DNA from 2 places in the Kitasatospora sp. NPDC048194 genome. Region 2 is predicted to be linked to the other one. Evidence: riboswitches for the same ligand, from Rfam matches in the RefSeq annotation. Region 2 holds a riboswitch; the other holds the start of a gene.
What was found. A riboswitch is a leader RNA that binds a small molecule or an ion and turns the genes downstream of it on or off. The one in region 2 is predicted to bind cyclic di-AMP.

Region 1: another riboswitch for cyclic di-AMP. It lies ahead of ACGF07_RS13690 (transglycosylase family protein); the one in region 2 lies ahead of ACGF07_RS22285 (transglycosylase family protein).

What each region holds. Positions count from the first base shown of each region.
Region 1 covers NZ_JBIDAK010000009.1:8,210-11,912, forward strand. The annotation lists gene eno (phosphopyruvate hydratase) at 1-75, opposite strand, end outside; gene ACGF07_RS13690 (transglycosylase family protein) at 356-1,120, opposite strand; cyclic di-AMP (ydaO/yuaA leader) riboswitch at 1,122-1,291, opposite strand; gene ACGF07_RS13695 (cytochrome P450) at 1,502-2,791, opposite strand; gene ACGF07_RS13700 (SDR family NAD(P)-dependent oxidoreductase) at 3,148-3,573, shown strand; gene ACGF07_RS13705 (MazG family protein) at 3,620-3,703, opposite strand, start outside.
Region 2 covers NZ_JBIDAK010000018.1:131,390-143,875, reverse strand. The annotation lists gene ACGF07_RS22295 (DUF397 domain-containing protein) at 1-2, opposite strand, end outside; gene ACGF07_RS22290 (hypothetical protein) at 560-1,492, shown strand; cyclic di-AMP (ydaO/yuaA leader) riboswitch at 2,026-2,196, shown strand; gene ACGF07_RS22285 (transglycosylase family protein) at 2,183-3,448, shown strand; gene ACGF07_RS22280 (LacI family DNA-binding transcriptional regulator) at 3,774-4,793, opposite strand; gene ACGF07_RS22275 (glycoside hydrolase family 13 protein) at 4,819-6,516, opposite strand; gene ACGF07_RS22270 (carbohydrate ABC transporter permease) at 6,643-7,548, opposite strand; gene ACGF07_RS22265 (sugar ABC transporter permease) at 7,589-8,590, opposite strand; gene ACGF07_RS22260 (extracellular solute-binding protein) at 8,667-9,947, opposite strand; gene ACGF07_RS22255 (GNAT family N-acetyltransferase) at 10,258-10,773, shown strand; gene ACGF07_RS22250 (aldose epimerase family protein) at 10,797-11,861, opposite strand; gene ACGF07_RS22245 (ATP-binding protein) at 12,115-12,486, opposite strand, start outside.

The DNA of each region.
Region 1 (3,703 bases), on a different contig from region 2:
GACCTCGACCTCGACCGTGGGGTTGCCGCGCGAGTCGAGGATCTCACGGGCTACGACGACATCGATGGACGGCACGAGGCATCTCCTTGCGGAAGCTGGTCCGGCTGACGGTGGTGATGTCGGCGGGACGATTGCGGAGTCGTTACGACCAGAGCCTAACCGCCCGGGCTCCCGGGGCCACGCTGGCCTCGGCCCCGTCTCAACGTGTGGCCCTGCTACCCCCCGGTAGTTCACCTGCTTGTCCCAGCTTGTCCCCCGGGCGCGGACGGACCCGGACCGGCACGGACGGACCCGGACGGAACCGGACGGAAGCGGACGAGGGGGCCGACCCGTCGGCCGGCCCCCTCGTCGGTCCTCAGCCGAGGTGCAGGACCTGGCCGGGCATGATCAGGTCCGGGTCGCCGCCGACGGTGGAGCGGTTGCCGTCGTACAGCGCCTGCCAGCCGCCGGTCACGCCCTGGGCGGCGGCGATGGTCGACAGGGTGTCACCGGAGCGCACGGTGTAGTCGTGGCCGGCCGGGGCGGTCGGGGCCGACTGCTCGGCGCGCGGGGCGGCGTGCTTGGGGGTGTACTGCTGGACCGGCTGCTCGGCGGGCTTCTCGGCCTGCCGGGGCGCGGCGTGCTTGGGCGCGTACGGCTGGACCGGCTTTGCGGCCGGAGCGGGAGCCTGCGTCCTGGGCGCCTGCTGCGGGGCGGACCGGGGCTTGGCGTCCGACGAGGTGTCGACGGCGGCCGGGGCGCCGCCCTTGGTCAGGCCCGCCTTCTGCGAGCAGACCGGCCAGGCGCCCGGGCCCTGGGAGGCCAGCACCTTCTCGGCGACCGAGATCTGCTGGGCCTTGCTGGCCTGGTTGGCCTGCGGGGCGTAGGCGGTGCCGCCGTAGGCCTTCCACGTGCTGGAGGTGAACTGCAGCCCGCCGTAGAAGCCGTTGCCGGTGTTGATGCTCCAGTTGCCGCCGCTCTCGCACTGGGCGACGGAGTCCCAGGTGGAGGCCGGGGCGGCGGAGGCACCGGTGGCGGTGAGGAGCGGCAGCGCGAGTCCGACGCCGGCCACACCGGCCACGGCGACGGCCTTCTCGGCCTGGGTGCGACGACGGTGACGGCCGGTTCCAACGAACAGCATGAAGGTCCCTCTCCGCACGCCTGCGAGGTGAGCTGTCGGGTTCGGACCGGGGAGGTGGCCCGGCCGCCGTGCGCGGAGACGTTCCCGCTCGGGCGGCTTCACCCCAAGCCGTGGGGGCGGCAACAAACCTGGTTCCCCCGCCCCTGCCCAGGGTTCTGGTCGGTTTCCCGTGACGCGGCGGGCAGGATTCGGCGTTCCGCGCACGAGGTCCGCAGCTGCGAACTCCAGGGAGATTAGACAGATCCTCAGACCGATCACAAGCTCATATCGTCGACATCACACGGAAATCACGGCAGGTGACCAATCGCCTACCAACGGCACCTGTTTGTCCGGTTTGATGGGCGTTCATACGGTGCCGGAGGGCCGCGGGACGACCATCCGTCAGCGTGTCGGAGCCTCAGGAACCGGGTCCGGAGACGTCGCCTCGGGACTGAATTCGACCGGAAGTTCGCGCAGCCCACGCATGATCAGGCCACCCCGCCAGCGCAGATTCTCCGGACTCTCGGCGAGCCGGAGATCGGGCAGCCGCGACAGCAGCGCGGCCAGGGCGGAGCGCCCTTCGAGCCGGGCCAGCGGGGCGCCGATGCAGTAGTGGATGCCGTGCCCGAACCCCAGGTGGGGGTTGTCCGTCCGGGCCAGGTCCAGGGTGTTCTCGTCCGCGAACCGGGCCGGGTCGCGGTCGGCCGCCGCCAGCACCACCAGCACCGGATCGCCGACCGGGATCTCCACCCCGCCGATGCTCAGCGGGCTCGTCGCGAACCGCCAGGTCGCCAGCTCCACCGGCCCGTCGTAGCGCAGGAGTTCCTCGATCCCGGTCTCCAGCAGGGCGGTCTCCCCACGCGCCACCGACTCCTGCAGCAGCGCCCGCTGGCCCGGGTTGCGCAGCAGCGCGTACGTCCCGTTGCCGATCAGGTTGATGGTCGTCTCGAACCCCGCGAAGATCAGCACGAAGCACATCGCGGCGGCCTCGTTCTCCGTCAGGTGCTCGCCGTGGTCGCTGGCCCGGATGAGGCCGGAGATCAGGTCGTCCCCGAGGTCGGCGCGCTTGCGGTGGATGAGGTCCACCAGGTAGGCGCGGATGCGCTTGACCGCCCGGCCCACGCCCCCGCGCTGCCCGCCGTGGTGGCGGATCATCATGCCCGCCCACTCCCGGAGGTCGTCCTGGTCCTCGGCCGGGACGCCCAGCATGTCGCAGATCGCGTAGATGGGGAGCGGGAAGGCGAACTCGTGGATCAGGTCGGCCGAGCCGCGCTGCGCGAAGCCGTCGATCAGCCGGTCGGTGAGCTGCTGCACCCGCGGCTCGAACTCGGCCACCCGGCGCGGGGTGAACGCCTTGGACACCAGGCGGCGCAGCCGGGTGTGGTCCGGCGGGTCGATGTTCAGCAGGTGGGTCATCAGGTCCGCCTGCCGCTCCCCCGGGATGCCCACCCGGCCGGTGCGGTGCGCCTGCCCGCTGTGGTGCGCCGGGTTCTTCGACAGCCGGCTGTCCGCGAGCGCCTGCCGGGCGTCCGCGTACCGCGTCACCAGCCAGGCGTCCACACCGCTCGGCAGGGTGGTGCGGTGCACCGGGGCGTGCTCGCGCAGCCAGGCGTACGCGGGGTACGGATCGGCGGCGAACTCCCAGGTGAAGAGCTGCGGGGCGGGCTGGACGGCGTCGGGCTGAGCAGGCATGGGTCGACCGTAACCGCTGCCCCGGGCGCGTCCGGCCCACCGGCGGCCGTCGAGGGCGTCCGGACCGGTCGCGGACGGCTCGCCGGGCGGGCGCCAGGGGGTGCCGGGGACGGCGCCGTTCGGGCGCCGTGGGGGGCGCGAGCCGGTCGCCGACGGCGCGCGTGCGGTGCGCCGCCCCTCCGTGGACGGCCCGTGGACGGGACGTGGACGGCTCTTGGACAGAGCTTGGCCGGACGGCGGGCGTGAGCCTGGTCACCTGCGGGGTAATCCCTGTTGCGGAGGGTCAGGTCGTGCCTACGATCCTCCGCAGTGTGCGTGGGCGCCGGTGCGGTGTCGCCCACAGGGAGGAGCAGACCATGCGGGTCAGCGGGGCAGTCGTCGTCATCGCGGTGCTCGACGGCGGTTCGGGAGCCGACCTCGCCCGCCGGTTCACCGCGGCCGGCGCCGCCGGGGTGCTGATCGCCGACACCAACGTCGGTGTCGCCGAGGACCTCGCCGCCGAACTCGACCGGCCCGGGTGCCCCGTCGTCGGCGTCGCCGGCGACATCCGCCGGCCCAGCGACGTCGCCGCCCTGGTCGACACCGCCGAGAAGCACCTCGGACCGATCGACCTCTTCTGCGTGGCCGGCCCGAACGGCGAGCGGATCGTCTCCCTCGCCGACCTGCCCGCCCACCTCGACCTGGAGCGCCTCGCCGAACTCGTCGCCCTGGTCGGCGAGGCCATCGGCGAGCTCGTCCCCCCGCAGCGGCGCCCGGCCGAGTCGGCCGCCACGGCGGCCTGACGCCGCCGCGGCCCGAGAGCCCGCTCCTGCCCGCGCTCGCGCCCCGCTACGACTGCTGCCCGAGTCCCTCGGCCGCGCGCACCGCCTCCCGGTAGCCGCGCGCGGCCGAGCGCAGCGCCGCGTCCACGTC
Region 2 (12,486 bases):
ATAGAAGTCTCCCGAAGAGCTCCGGAGTTGTCGTCCAGCGCGGCGCCCCGGCACCGCCGAACGAACGGACCGGCCCCGTACCGGTCCGGCACAACGCCTCACTTGACGCGATGATAGCCGCAGTGCACGTGCATCAGCACGGGACATTGCAGGTGCACGAGCCTTTTTGCCGGCCGCCCCGAAGTCTTCACGGACCCTTCTCCTGACGGTACGTAAACGGACATAGCCGAGTGAATCGGCGAGGCGCCGATAACCGGCCGTGAGCGGCCCTCCGCTGAATGTTGATCTTCGAACGCCCGGAGTCGCGCGTTCGTGACGCTCCGTCAGATGATGCCGGGGCTGTGAGACATCTCACGCGCCCCACGCGCAACGCGATCGCCCACCGGACGCGTCAGGGCAACGGCGAACGGACTTCCGGAGGTTGGGAGAGGAATGCCCGGATTGTCGCCATACGGCCCGAACCGGTACGGCGGGGACACGACCCGCGCACCACGACCACTCCAAACCCGTACGGCAGCCGACTGCAGGCCTGACGGGCGGATGTCCTACGATCTCCGGCATGAGCACCGCAGCCATCCCGGGCGCGCCACTGCCCGTCCGCACTCCAGGCTCCCGTGCGCGGGGGCGCCACCGCCGCCCTGAGCGCCCCGAGATCCCCACCGGCTCGCCGGCCCTGGTGCTCGCCGTGCCCGCGACCGCCGGGCCCGAGTCCCGTTCGGTCGTCGAGGAACTGCTCTCGATCGTCCGCAGCGAGCACACCGGCGTCCAGGCCGGGATCGGCTACCTCCCGGCCGACGGCGCCGAGGGCGGGGACGACCGTACGGTCGCCGAGCTGTTGGCGGCGGCCGCCGAGGCGGGCCTGCCGACGCCCGTCGTGGTGCCGCTGATCCCGGGGCCGCACGGCTTCCTGGCCGGCCTGCAGGCCGTCGCCGCCGAGTACGGCGCGACCGTCACCGACGCACTGGGCCCGCACCCGCTGCTGGCCGAGGCCGTGCACGTGCGGCTCTCCGAGGCGGGCCTGGCCCGGGCCGACCGGGCCCGGCTGTTCGCCATCGCGACCGCTGCGGACGGCGTGGTGCTGACCACCGTCGGCGGCGAGGAGGCGGCCGCCGCGGCCGGGATCACCGGCGTGCTGCTGGCCGCCCGGCTGGCCGTCCCGGTGGTGGCCGCCGCGCTCGACGTACCGGGCTCGGTCGCCGGGGCCGTCAACCACCTCAAGGAGACCGGCTCCCAGCGCCCTGCGCTGGCCCCGCTGGTGATCGGCCCCGAGGCGGACTCCGAGCTGCTCGCCGCGGCCGCCGAGGAGACCGGCTGCCCGTCGGCCGCGCCGCTGGGTGCCTACCCGACCGTCGGCCAGCTGATCGCCTCCACCTACCTGGCCGCGCTGCCGGCGCCCTCCGCGGAGGAGCTGGCCCGGGCCGAGGAGGAGGCCGCGGCCGAGGAGGGCTCCCGCGGCGCCCACGCGGCCGCCCAGGGGCCCCCGGAGGCCTGACGGACGGCCTTCAGGTCCGCCGGCAGCCGCCGGTGGCCACTTCCCGCGCACCGTAGGTCCGAAGGGCCCGGAACGACTCCGTTCCGGGCCCTTCGCGTGCCCGGCCCGGCCGCGATTGCCCGGCTCCCTCATGGGCCCGCCCGATTGTCCCGGTACGGGAATGACGGGAGTTAGGCGAGAGATGGCGCATGATGTCCGTTCTGTCGGCTTTTCCCCGCCGGAATACCGGATGCCGTTCCGGCCTTCCATCGACCGCCGCCGATTGCCGCCGGCCGCCGCGCGACGTTCTCCGCCGGGGATTCCGACACTCCGTCACCGCATTCCTGAGGCGGAGACAATTTCCGGAATGCGCAAGTGGATTATCCGGAAACGATCATTTGCGATCATGGTTAGTGTCCAATTTGACCGTTTCCCCTAAACCGTGATGCACCTCACAGATATTTGCAGTTTGAACTTAAGTCTGCTTAACGTGCTCCCCGTTCGTGACCCCACGGACCCAGTTCATCCGCGACGCCGAGTCCTGCCGTCGGATGTCCTGGCAAGCGCGAAAACGCACCACGGCAGGAGCGGGGGAACCACAGGTAAGTCGCCCCGGGCCGTTCCTCGGAATGGTCCAGGGCTAGGGGTGAAGCCGCGCCCACAGCGCGGCCGGGCAACTCCAGCCCGAATCCGACAGCTCACCTCGCAGGCGTGGGAGAGGACCGCGTCTTCATGCTGCCCACCAACGGCACCCGCCTGTCCGGCCGTACCCGTCGCGTGATCGCCGCCCTCGGCGTCGCGGGCGTCGGCCTCACCATCCCCTGCCTCACCACCGGCACCGCCAACGCCGCCTCCGTCGCGACCTGGGACAAGGTCGCCCAGTGCGAGAGCGGCGGCAACTGGAGCATCAACACCGGCAACGGCTTCTACGGCGGCCTGCAGTTCACCTCCAGCACCTGGGCTGCCTTCGGCGGCACCTCGTACGCCCCGCAGGCCAACCTGGCCACCAAGGACCAGCAGATCGCCGTCGCCGAGAAGGTCCTCGCCTCGCAGGGCCCCGGCGCCTGGCCCGTCTGCTCCGTCCAGGCCGGTCTGACCAAGGGCGGCGCCCCGGCCGCCGTCGACACCTCGGCCGGCACCGCGGCCAAGCCCGCCGCCAAGCCCGCGCAGAGCCAGGCTCCGGCCGCGAAGCCGGCCCAGCCGGCCGCGCCCGCCCCGTCGCAGGCGCAGCCCTCCGACGACTCCGCCAAGGGCAGCTGGGCGCAGAAGCGCCAGGCCCACGCCCAGAGCGGCGACTACACCGTCGTCGCGGGCGACTGGCTGTCGTCGATCGCCGACAAGCACAAGGTCCAGGGCGGCTGGCAGCGCCTGTACGAGCTCAACCGCAGCACCCTGACCGACGGCCCGGACACCATCTACCCGGGCCAGCACCTGACCTTCGGTGACGGCGACCAGTCCCAGGCCGACCAGTCCTCCACCTCCGGCTCGGACTTCAACTGGTTCAACCGCTCCCAGAAGGCCGGTCAGGCCGCGAACGGCGGTGCCGTGAACGCCCAGCCGACCGCCCAGGCCTCGAAGCCGGCCGCCCCGGCGCAGACCCAGGCCCCGGCCGCCACCGGCAGCATGGCGGCCGCGGTGTCCTTCGCCGAGTCCCAGGTCGGCCAGGCCTACGTCTACGGCGGCACCGGCAACGGCGGCTGGGACTGCTCCGGCCTCACCCAGGCCGCGCTGCGCGCCGCGGGCATCAGCATCCCGCGCGTCGCCGCCGACCAGGCCGCCACCAGCACCCACGTCTCGCTGGACAGCCTGCAGCCGGGCGACCTGCTCTTCTGGTCGAACAACGGCCAGGACTCCGGCGTGTACCACGTCGCGATCTACGTCGGCAGCGGCAAGTACGTCGAGGCCGCCAACCCGAGCGCGGGCGTCCGCGAGCAGACCGTCGCCAACTGGGCCCCGGACTTCGCCGGCCGGGTCTGAGACGACGGTCCACGGCCGATGGCTGACCGCTGACAGCTGCGGTCGACGGCTGACCGCTGACGGCTGACGAGGCTCGACTCCTGCCAGCCGCCGGCCCCGTGCCGTAGCGCCGCAGTCCGGCCACGACCCTCCGCAGCCCCCGGGAGCCCCCGGGGGCTGCGGCGTCGCCCGGCCCGCCGGAAGCCCACCCCCCGGGCATCCGGCAGAGCCCGGACGGAGGCCGCACGCCAACGGGCGGGCCCCGGAGAGCAACTGCTCTCCGGGGCCCGCCCGTTCACGTCCGATCGCGCACCGCGCGGCCGTCAGGCCCTCCCCCGCCGGGGGCTCAGCGCGGACAGGCCCCCGTGGACCCGCGCATCACCAACTCCGGCTGGAACATGAACTCCCCGCGCTGGGCGGCGTTCCCGCCGACCTCCTCCAGCAGCGCGTCCACCGCCGCCGTGGCCATCGCCTCGACCGGCTGGCGGATCGTGGTCAACGGCGGCTCGGTGAAGGCGATCAGCGGCGAGTCGTCGAAGCCGACCACCGACACGTCCTGCGGCACCGACAGCCCCCGCTGCCGCACCGCCCGGATCGCCCCGAGCGCCATCATGTCGCTCCCGCAGACGATCGCCGTGCAGCCCTTGTCGAGCAGCGCGCCGGCCGCCGCGTGCCCGCCCTCCACGCTGAACAGCGTGTGGTGGACGAGTTCCTCGGCCTCCTCCCGGCTGCGCCCGAGCACCTCGCGCATCGCGGCGGTGAAGCCCTCCATCTTGCGCAGCACCGGCACGTACCGCCGCTGCCCGACGGCCAGCCCGATCCGCTCGTGCCCGAGTTCGGCGAGGTGCTGGACGGCCATCCACATCGCGGACCGGTCGTCCGGCGAGATGAAGGGTGCGTCGATCCGCTCGCTGTAGCCGTTGATGAGCACGAACGGCACCCCGCGCCCGGCCAGTCGGGCGTAGCGGTCGTGGTCTGCGGTGGTGTCGGCGTGCAACCCGGAGACGAACACGATGCCCGCCACGCCCCGGTCGACCAGCATCTCCACCAGTTCGTCCTCGGTGGACCCGCCCGGCGTCTGGGTGCACAGCACCGGCGTGTAGCCGTGCCGGCTCAGCACCTGCTCGATCACCTGCGCCAGCGCGGGGAAGATCGGGTTGCTCAGCTCCGGCGTGATCAGCCCGATCAGCCCGGCGCTGCGCTGGCGCAGGCGGGTCGGCCGCTCGTAACCGAGCACGTCGAGCGCGGCCAGCACGGTCTGCCGGGTCGCGGCGGAGACGTTCGCCTTGCCGTTGAGTACGCGGGAGACGGTGGCTTCGCTGACCCCCGCCTGCGCCGCGATGTCTGAGAGTCGCGCCGTAGTCACGGTCCCAGAGCCTATTGCAACCACGTCAGACCGCCCACCAGCCGGTGCTGTCCGGAGCGAGCACCGTCTCGCCGCCGTCCACCGCGAGTTCGGTCGAGCCGAGCAGCAGTCGACCGGGCGCCGCCATCCGCACCGGCTCGCCGGTGGTGTTCACGGTGCAGACGAAGGAGCCGCGGCGGAACACCAGCGTGCCCTCGGGGGAGTCCAGCCACTCGACCCCGGTGCCGGCGCCCAGGTCCGGCTGGGACCGGCGGACGGCCAGCGCGCTGCGGTAGAGCTCCAGGGTGGACGTCGGGTCGCCGGTCTGCGCCTCGACGCTGAGCTCGGCCCACTCGGCCGGCTGCGGCAGCCAGGACGGTCCGCCCGGCACCGGCCCGAAGCCGTAGGGGGCCTCGGTGCCGGACCACGGGATCGGCACCCGGCAGCCGTCGCGGTAGCCGTCCTGCCCGGCCTGGCGGAAGAAGGACGGGTCCTGGCGGACCTCGTCCGGCAGGTCGGTGACGTCCGGCAGGCCGAGTTCCTCGCCCTGGTAGACGTACGCGGAACCGGGCAGCGCGAGCATCAGCAGGCTGGCGGCGCGGGCGCGGCGCAGGCCGAGCTCGCGGTCGCCGGGGGTGCGGATCTGGGTGCCGAGGCCGGGCTCGTTGGCGAACCGGGTGGCGTGCCGGGTGACGTCGTGGTTGGACAGCACCCAGGTGGTGGGGGCGTCGACCGGGCGCATCGAGTCGAGCGACAGGTCGATCACCTCGCGCAGCGCGGTGGCGTCCCAGTCGGTGCCCAGGTACTGGAAGTTGAAGGCCTGGTGCAGTTCGTCGGGCCGGACGTAGTTGGCGGTGCGCTGGACGGTCGGGGTCCAGGCCTCGGCGACGCCGATCCGCTGGCCCGGGTATTCGTCGAGGATCTTGCGCCAGCTGCGGTAGATCTCGTGGACGCCGTCCTGGTCGAAGAACGGCATGACGTCGTTGCCGAGCAGCTTGAGCTGGTCGCCGCCGCCGAGGTCGGGCAGGCCGGGGGCCTTGACCAGGCCGTGGGCGACGTCGATGCGGAAGCCGTCCACGCCCATGTCGAGCCAGAACCGCAGGATCGAGCGGAACTCGTCGGCGACGGCCTGGTTCTCCCAGTTGAAGTCGGGCTGCTCGGGGGCGAACAGGTGCAGGTACCAGTCGCCGGGGGTGCCGTCCGGGTTCTCGGTGCGGGTCCAGGCCGGGCCCCCGAAGATGGACTCCCAGTCGTTGGGCGGCAGTTCGCCGTTCTCGCCCTTGCCGGGGCGGAAGTGGTAGCGGTCGCGCAGCGGGGACGCGGGGCCCTCGCGCAGGGCGCGCTGGAACCACTCGTGCTGGTCCGAGGAGTGGTTGGGGACGAGGTCGACGATGATCCGCAGGCCCAGCTCGTGGGCGTCCCGGATCAGCGCGTCGGCGTCCAGCAGGGTGCCGAACATCGGGTCCACCGCGCGGTAGTCGGCGACGTCGTAGCCGGCGTCCGCCTGCGGCGAGGCGTAGAACGGGGAGAGCCAGACGGCGTCCACACCGAGGTCGCGCAGATACGGCAGGCGGCTGCGGATGCCGGGCAGGTCTCCCATGCCGTCCCCGTTGGAGTCGGCGAAGCTGCGCGGGTACACCTGGTAGATGACCGCGTCCCGCCACCAGCCTCTGGACGCGCTGACGTTCGCCTCGTGAGCGGTGTCGGCGGCGGGCCGGGAGGTGTCGGCCAGGTTCTGGGTCATGGACGGAATCCCTTGGGGACTAGAGGAGCGGGGAACGCCGGGTCCGCGGTGAGCGCCGGGTCCGTGCCGGGCGCCCGTCTGCGGTGGGCGCCGGGCGCGGAGTCGGCGCCGGAGTGCGGCGGGGCGTTACGACTTGGAGGCACCGGCGGTCAGGCCGGTGACCAGGTGGCGCTGCACCAGGTAGAAGAAGGCCGCGGACGGGATGGCGATCAGCACGGCGGTCGCGGCCATCAGGTTCCACTGGGCGTCGTGCTCGCTGACGAAGGTCTGCAGGCCGACGGCCAGCGTGTACTTGTCGGAGCTGAGCATGAAGGTGGAGGCGAAGGGCACCTCGGCCCAGTAGGTGAGGAAGGAGTAGAAGGCGGCCACCGCCAGTCCCGGCCGGGCGAGCGGCAGCACCAGCCGCCAGAAGGTGCCGAACGGGGTGAGCCCGTCGACCCGGCCGGCCTCGTCGATCTCGACCGGGATGGTGTCGAAGTAGCCCTTCAGCAGCCAGGCGCAGTACGGCACGGTGGTGGTGGAGTAGACCAGGATCAGGCCGGTGTAGCTGTCCAGCAGGCCGAGTTCGGAGAGCATCGTGTACATCGGCACGATCAGGACCGCGATCGGGAACATCTGGGTGACCAGCAGTGACCACATCAGCGGCCGGTGCCCCGGGAACTTCATCCGGGAGACGGCGTAGCCGGTGGTGGCGGCGACCATCACGCCGAAGACGGTGGTGATGCCGGAGACCAGCACGGCGTTGCCGAACCAGGTGAAGAAGTCGGTGTCGGCCAGCACGTGCTGGTAGTTCGACAGCGTGAGCTTGTCGAGGATCTGGCCGGGGTGGAGGTAGTCGGTCTTGTCCGGTCCGAGCGAGACGAACAGGATCCACGCGACCGGGAACAGCGCGATCAGTCCGGCGAGGGCCAGGGCGGCGTGGGACAGCGTCCTCGCCAGCGGGCCGCTCTCGCCGCGCGGACGGACCTTGGCCGGCCTGGCGGCCGGGGCCGTGGTCGGCGCCGGGGCGGGGCGTTCGGTGGTGGTGCTCATCGGGGGTACCTGCCTTCGTGGGTCAACTGGGTCCGGGGCCTCAGCCGTTGGCCTGCTCGTTGCGGGCGAGCCAGCGCCGGTAGAAGGCGGTGAAGACGATCAGGATGGACAGCAGGATCACGCCGTAGGCGGCGGACTGGGCGTAGTCCCGGGGGATCTGTCCGAAGCCGAGGCGGTAGGCCCAGGTGACCAGCAGCTGGGCGTCGGGGGCGCCGGTGCCGAAGAGCAGGAAGATGACGTTGAACTGGTTGAACGTCCAGATCACGCCGAGCAGGACGACGGTGGAGGAGACGGTGCGCAGCCCGGGCAGGGTGACGTGGCGGAACTGCTGCCAGCGGGTGGCGCCGTCCATCTCGGCGGCCTCGTACAGCTCGGCCGGGATCGACTGCAGTCCGCCGAGCAGCGAGATCATCATGAACGGCACGCCGGCCCAGGTGTTGACCAGGATCGCGGCCGCCTTCTGCGCCAACGGGTCGGTGAGCCAGCCGGGTTGGGGCAGGTGCAGGGCGGAGAGGGCGCTGTTGACGACGCCGCCGTCGGAGAGCATCAGCCGCCAGGAGAAGACGGTGACGAAGGTCGGCACGGCCCAGGGCAGGATGAGCAGCATCCGGTAGGCGGCGCGTCCGCGCAGCTTCTTGTTGAGCAGCAGGGCGAGGCCGAGGCCGAGGGTGTAGTGCAGGGAGACGCAGATGCCCGTCCAGGCGATGGTCCAGACGAAGTGCGACCAGAAGCGGTCGTACGAGCCGGGGCCCCACAGGATGTCGGCGTAGTTGTGGAACCCGACGAAGTCGTAGCTGGCCGGGATCTTGTTGACGCCGATCGTGCGGGCGGTGTTGAGGCTGTTGGCGTCGGTGAGGGTGAGCCAGACGCCTTCGACGAGCGGGTAGAGCACCAGCACGCCCAGCACCAGCACGACCGGGGCGATCATCGCGTAGGCGTACCAGTGCTTGGCGTAGGAGCGCTTGAGGCGGTCCAGCGGGCCCGGACGCTGATCGCGCTCCCGGCTGCCCTTGCCGGTGGCGCCCTGGACGGCGACTGACATCGTTTGCACCTTCTCGGGGGATCTCGGGGGAGCCGACGGCCCGGCCTGCCGGAGGTCGGCAGGCCGGGCCCGGGGACTACTTGGCGAAGCCCGGCAGGAGCTTGGCGTAGTCGGTGGCGACGGTGTTCAGCGCGTCCTGGGTGGCGGTGCCCTGGAGGGCCTTGCCGAGGTTCTCGCCGAGGGAGGAGAACAGCGAGCTGTACTCGGGCAGTTCGGGGCGCGGCTTGGCGCTGTTCAGGATGCCCTGGAAGCCGGCGATGCCCGGGTCGGCCTTGACGTCGGCGGTGAAGGCGTCGGAGCGGGTCGGCAGGGTGGAGTTCTTCTGCGCGATGAAGGCCTGGCTCTCGGCCGAGGTCATGAAGGCGGCGAACTTCTCGGCGGCGGCCTTGTGGGCCTTGTCCGCTCCGGCGTAGACCGAGATGTTGTGGCCGCCGGTGGGGGCGCCGGCCTTGCCGCCGGAGCCGCCCGGGACGGCGGCGATGCCGAGGTTGTTCTTGTCGGCGAAGGCGGAGCCCTTGTAGATGTTGGTGATCTCCCACGGGCCCTGGATGATCGCCGCGACCTTGCCGCTGTTGAAGGCGTCCATCATGTGGGCGTAGGCGTCGGTGGTGACGTCGGCCTTGGCCAGGCCGGGGCCGTTGAACATCGACTTGTAGGTCTCGACGGCCTTGACGGCCTCGGGCGAGGTGACGGTGATCTTCTTGCCGGCGGCGTCGACGGTGTCGGTGCCCTCGCCGAACAGGAACGGCATCGCGTAGTAGCCGTCCGCGGCCTTGAGCCAGAAGCCGTCCACGCCGGCCTTGTCCTTGATCGCGGCGGCGTCGGTCCTGAGCTCGTCCCAGGTCTTCGGCGCGGTGGTGATGCCGGCCTTGGCGAAGAGCTCCTTGTTGTAGAGCAGGCCCAGGGTGTCGGTCACCAGCGGGACGCCGTACAGCTTGCCGTCGTACTTGGCCTGCTGGATCAGGCTGGGCTGGAAGGTGGAGGTGTCGGCGGCGGCCGGGGTGCCGTCCAGCGGCTCCAGGAAGCCGGCCTTGGCGAAGGCGGCGGTCCAGCCGACCTCGGAGCGGAACACGTCCGGCGCGCCCTTGGCCCCCATGGCGGTCTGCAGCTTGTTCTGCGCCTGGTCGAACGGCACGTTGACGAAGTCGACCTTGATGTTCGGGTTGGCCGCCTCGAACTTCTTGGCCAGTTCCTGGTAGTTCGGAGCCTCGTTGGTGGCGTTGGAGGTGTCCCAGTAGGTCAGGGTGACGGGGCCGTCGGCCTTGCCGTCCGAACCGGAGCCGCCACTGCTGCCACAGGCAGCCATCGAGACCGCGAGGGCCACAACGAGGGCAGAGGCCGCGATGCCACGCCGCATGAGAACTCCTTGGGAGGGTGGGGGTGCCCGAGATGTTCGGAGACAGGCGCATAATGGCTGCCTCGTGCCGACCGCACCTTCGCTGCCGTCGGGCTCGGGAAGGAAGTTAACAGCGGCGCAAGAGAGACGGAAAGTCCTTGCAGAAAGTTTCTGCAAGAAACGGCGATCGTTACATCCGTGTGTCCTGGACGTGGCCGCTCGGTAGTTGACAGCACGGTGCGATGGCGCCATCCGTCCCGTTGTGCCCCGTTATGGCCGGCCGACGGGGCCTCCGGGGCCGGCCGGGAGGCGCTTGCAGCAGACTGGGCTGATGCGCATCAGAACTGCTGTCGACGACGACCTCGCGCTGCTGGTCGACCTGGAACGCGCGGCCGGAGCGCCCTTCGCCGCGATCGGGATGCCGGAGATCGCCGAGGACGAGCCCCCGGCCCCGGAGGAGCTGGCGCACTACCTGCGGCACGGCGTCGCCCTGGTCGCACAGGTCCCCGACGGGCCGATCGCCGGCTACCTGCTGGCCGAGCCGGTGGACGGCGCCCTGCACATCGAGCAGGTGTCGGTCCACCCGGACCACGCCCGCCGGGGCATCGGCCGGGCCCTGATCGAGCACCTGGCCGAGCACCGGAGCGCCGGCGCCCCCGCGCTCACCCTGACCACCTTCGCGGACGTCCCGTGGAACGCCCCCTACTACGTCCGCTGCGGATTCCGCCCGCTCGCCGACCACGAGCTCACCCCGGGCCTGCGCCGGATCCGCCGCCGGGAGGCCGACCACGGCCTGGACCGCTGGCCCCGGATCTGCATGCGCCGGGACCTCCCTGGCAACGGCTGACCAGGTACCGCCGGAACGGGCGGCTACCTGGTGTGCAGCCGCAGCACCGTGGTCGAGCGGAACTCCTCCCCCGGCCGCAGCACGGTGCTCGGGAACGCCGGCTGGTGCGGGGAGTCCGGGAAGTGCTGGGTCTCCAGCGCGATCCCGGCGAACGGGCCGTACGGCACCCCGCTCGCACCGGTGACCGCGCCCTGGAACTTGTTGGCCGTGTATACCTGGATGCCCGGCTCGGTGGTCAGCACCTCGAGGGTGCGACCGCTGACCGGGTCCTCCAGCAGGGCGGCCCGCGCCGGGCTGCCGTCCGCCGGCCGGGCCCGCAGCACCCAGTTGTGGTCGTAGCCGCCGGGGCCGGCCAGCTGCGGGTGGTCGTCGTGCACCGACTTGCCGATCGGCGTGGCCACCGTGAAGTCGAAGGGCGTGCCGGCCACCGGCTCCGTCCGCCCGTACGGGATCTGCCGCTCGTCGGCCGGGGTGTACTCGTCGGCGTCGAGGGTGAGCAGGTGGCCCAGGACGTCGCCGCTGCCCTCACCCGCGAGGTTGAAGTAGGCGTGGTTGGTCAGGTTGACGACGGTCGGCTTGCTGGTCACCGCGCGGTAGTCGATCACCAGCTCGCCGCCGGCGTCCAGGGTGTAGGAGACGCTGACGTCCAGCGCGCCCGGGAAGCCCTGGTCGCCGTCCGGGCTGTGCAGCCGCAGCCGCACCCCGCCGTCGACCGGCTCGGCCGCCCAGATCCGCTGCGCGAAGCCGTCCGGCCCGCCGTGGATGGTGATCCCGCCGCCGGTCGGGGCGAGCGGGTGCTCCTGCCCGTCGATGGTGACCTCGCAGCGGTCGATCCGGTTGGCGTACCGGCCCACCACCGTGCCGTAGTGCCGCGCCGGGCCCAGGATCTGGCTCAACGTGTCCGTGGACAGCAGCAGTTGGGCAGTGCGGCCGGCCCGGTCCGGCGCGCTCAGGGTGTGCAGGGTGGCGCCGAGGTTGAGCACGCTCGCCTCGTACGGGCCCGCGGTGAGCGTCCAGCGCTGGATCGCGGCCCCCGCGCCCGAGGAGTCGAGGGGTCCGTGCCGCACCTCGGTGGGCTCGCTCGCCATGGCTGCTCCTCACTCGCGGCGACAGCGCCGCCGCCTCCGCCCGGTTCCGGGTCCGTCGATCCGTCAGGGGCGTGGTGGAGGCCCCGTGGTGTCCGTCAGCCTAGCGAGGGCGGCGGGGGCGGGGGCGCTCCCACGCCACCGCGCGCCGCCCGGACGCCTCCGCCCGCCGCCTCCGCACGCCGCCACCGGCCGGGCCCTGCCGCTCCGGCCGCTCAGGCCGCGATCCCGCTCCTCCTCCTGCCCGCGGCTCCCGCTACTCGCCGTGCTCCCGCTGCTCCTCGTGCGGCTGGCCCGGCAGCCCGAGTGCCGAGGCCAGGCCGTCCGGACCGCTGCCCGCCTTGCGGTAGACCGCCGCCAGCCGCCGGTTGACCAGGCTCAGCTGCACGCCCAGCTCCTCGGCGATCCGCTGCGGCGGCACACCCCGCGCGGCGCGCTTGGCGACCTCCCACTCGGGGCCGCTGAGCGTCTCCTGGAAGTCGCGCTTCTCCAGCCGGTTGGGCCGCAGCCCGTAGTTGGCCAGCTCCCGCCGGGCCTGGTCGACCAGCCGCTCCGCCGAGCAGTGCTGGGCCAGCTCGATGCCCTGGTACAGGTACTCCTGGGCGTCCTCCAGCCGCCCGACCCGGCG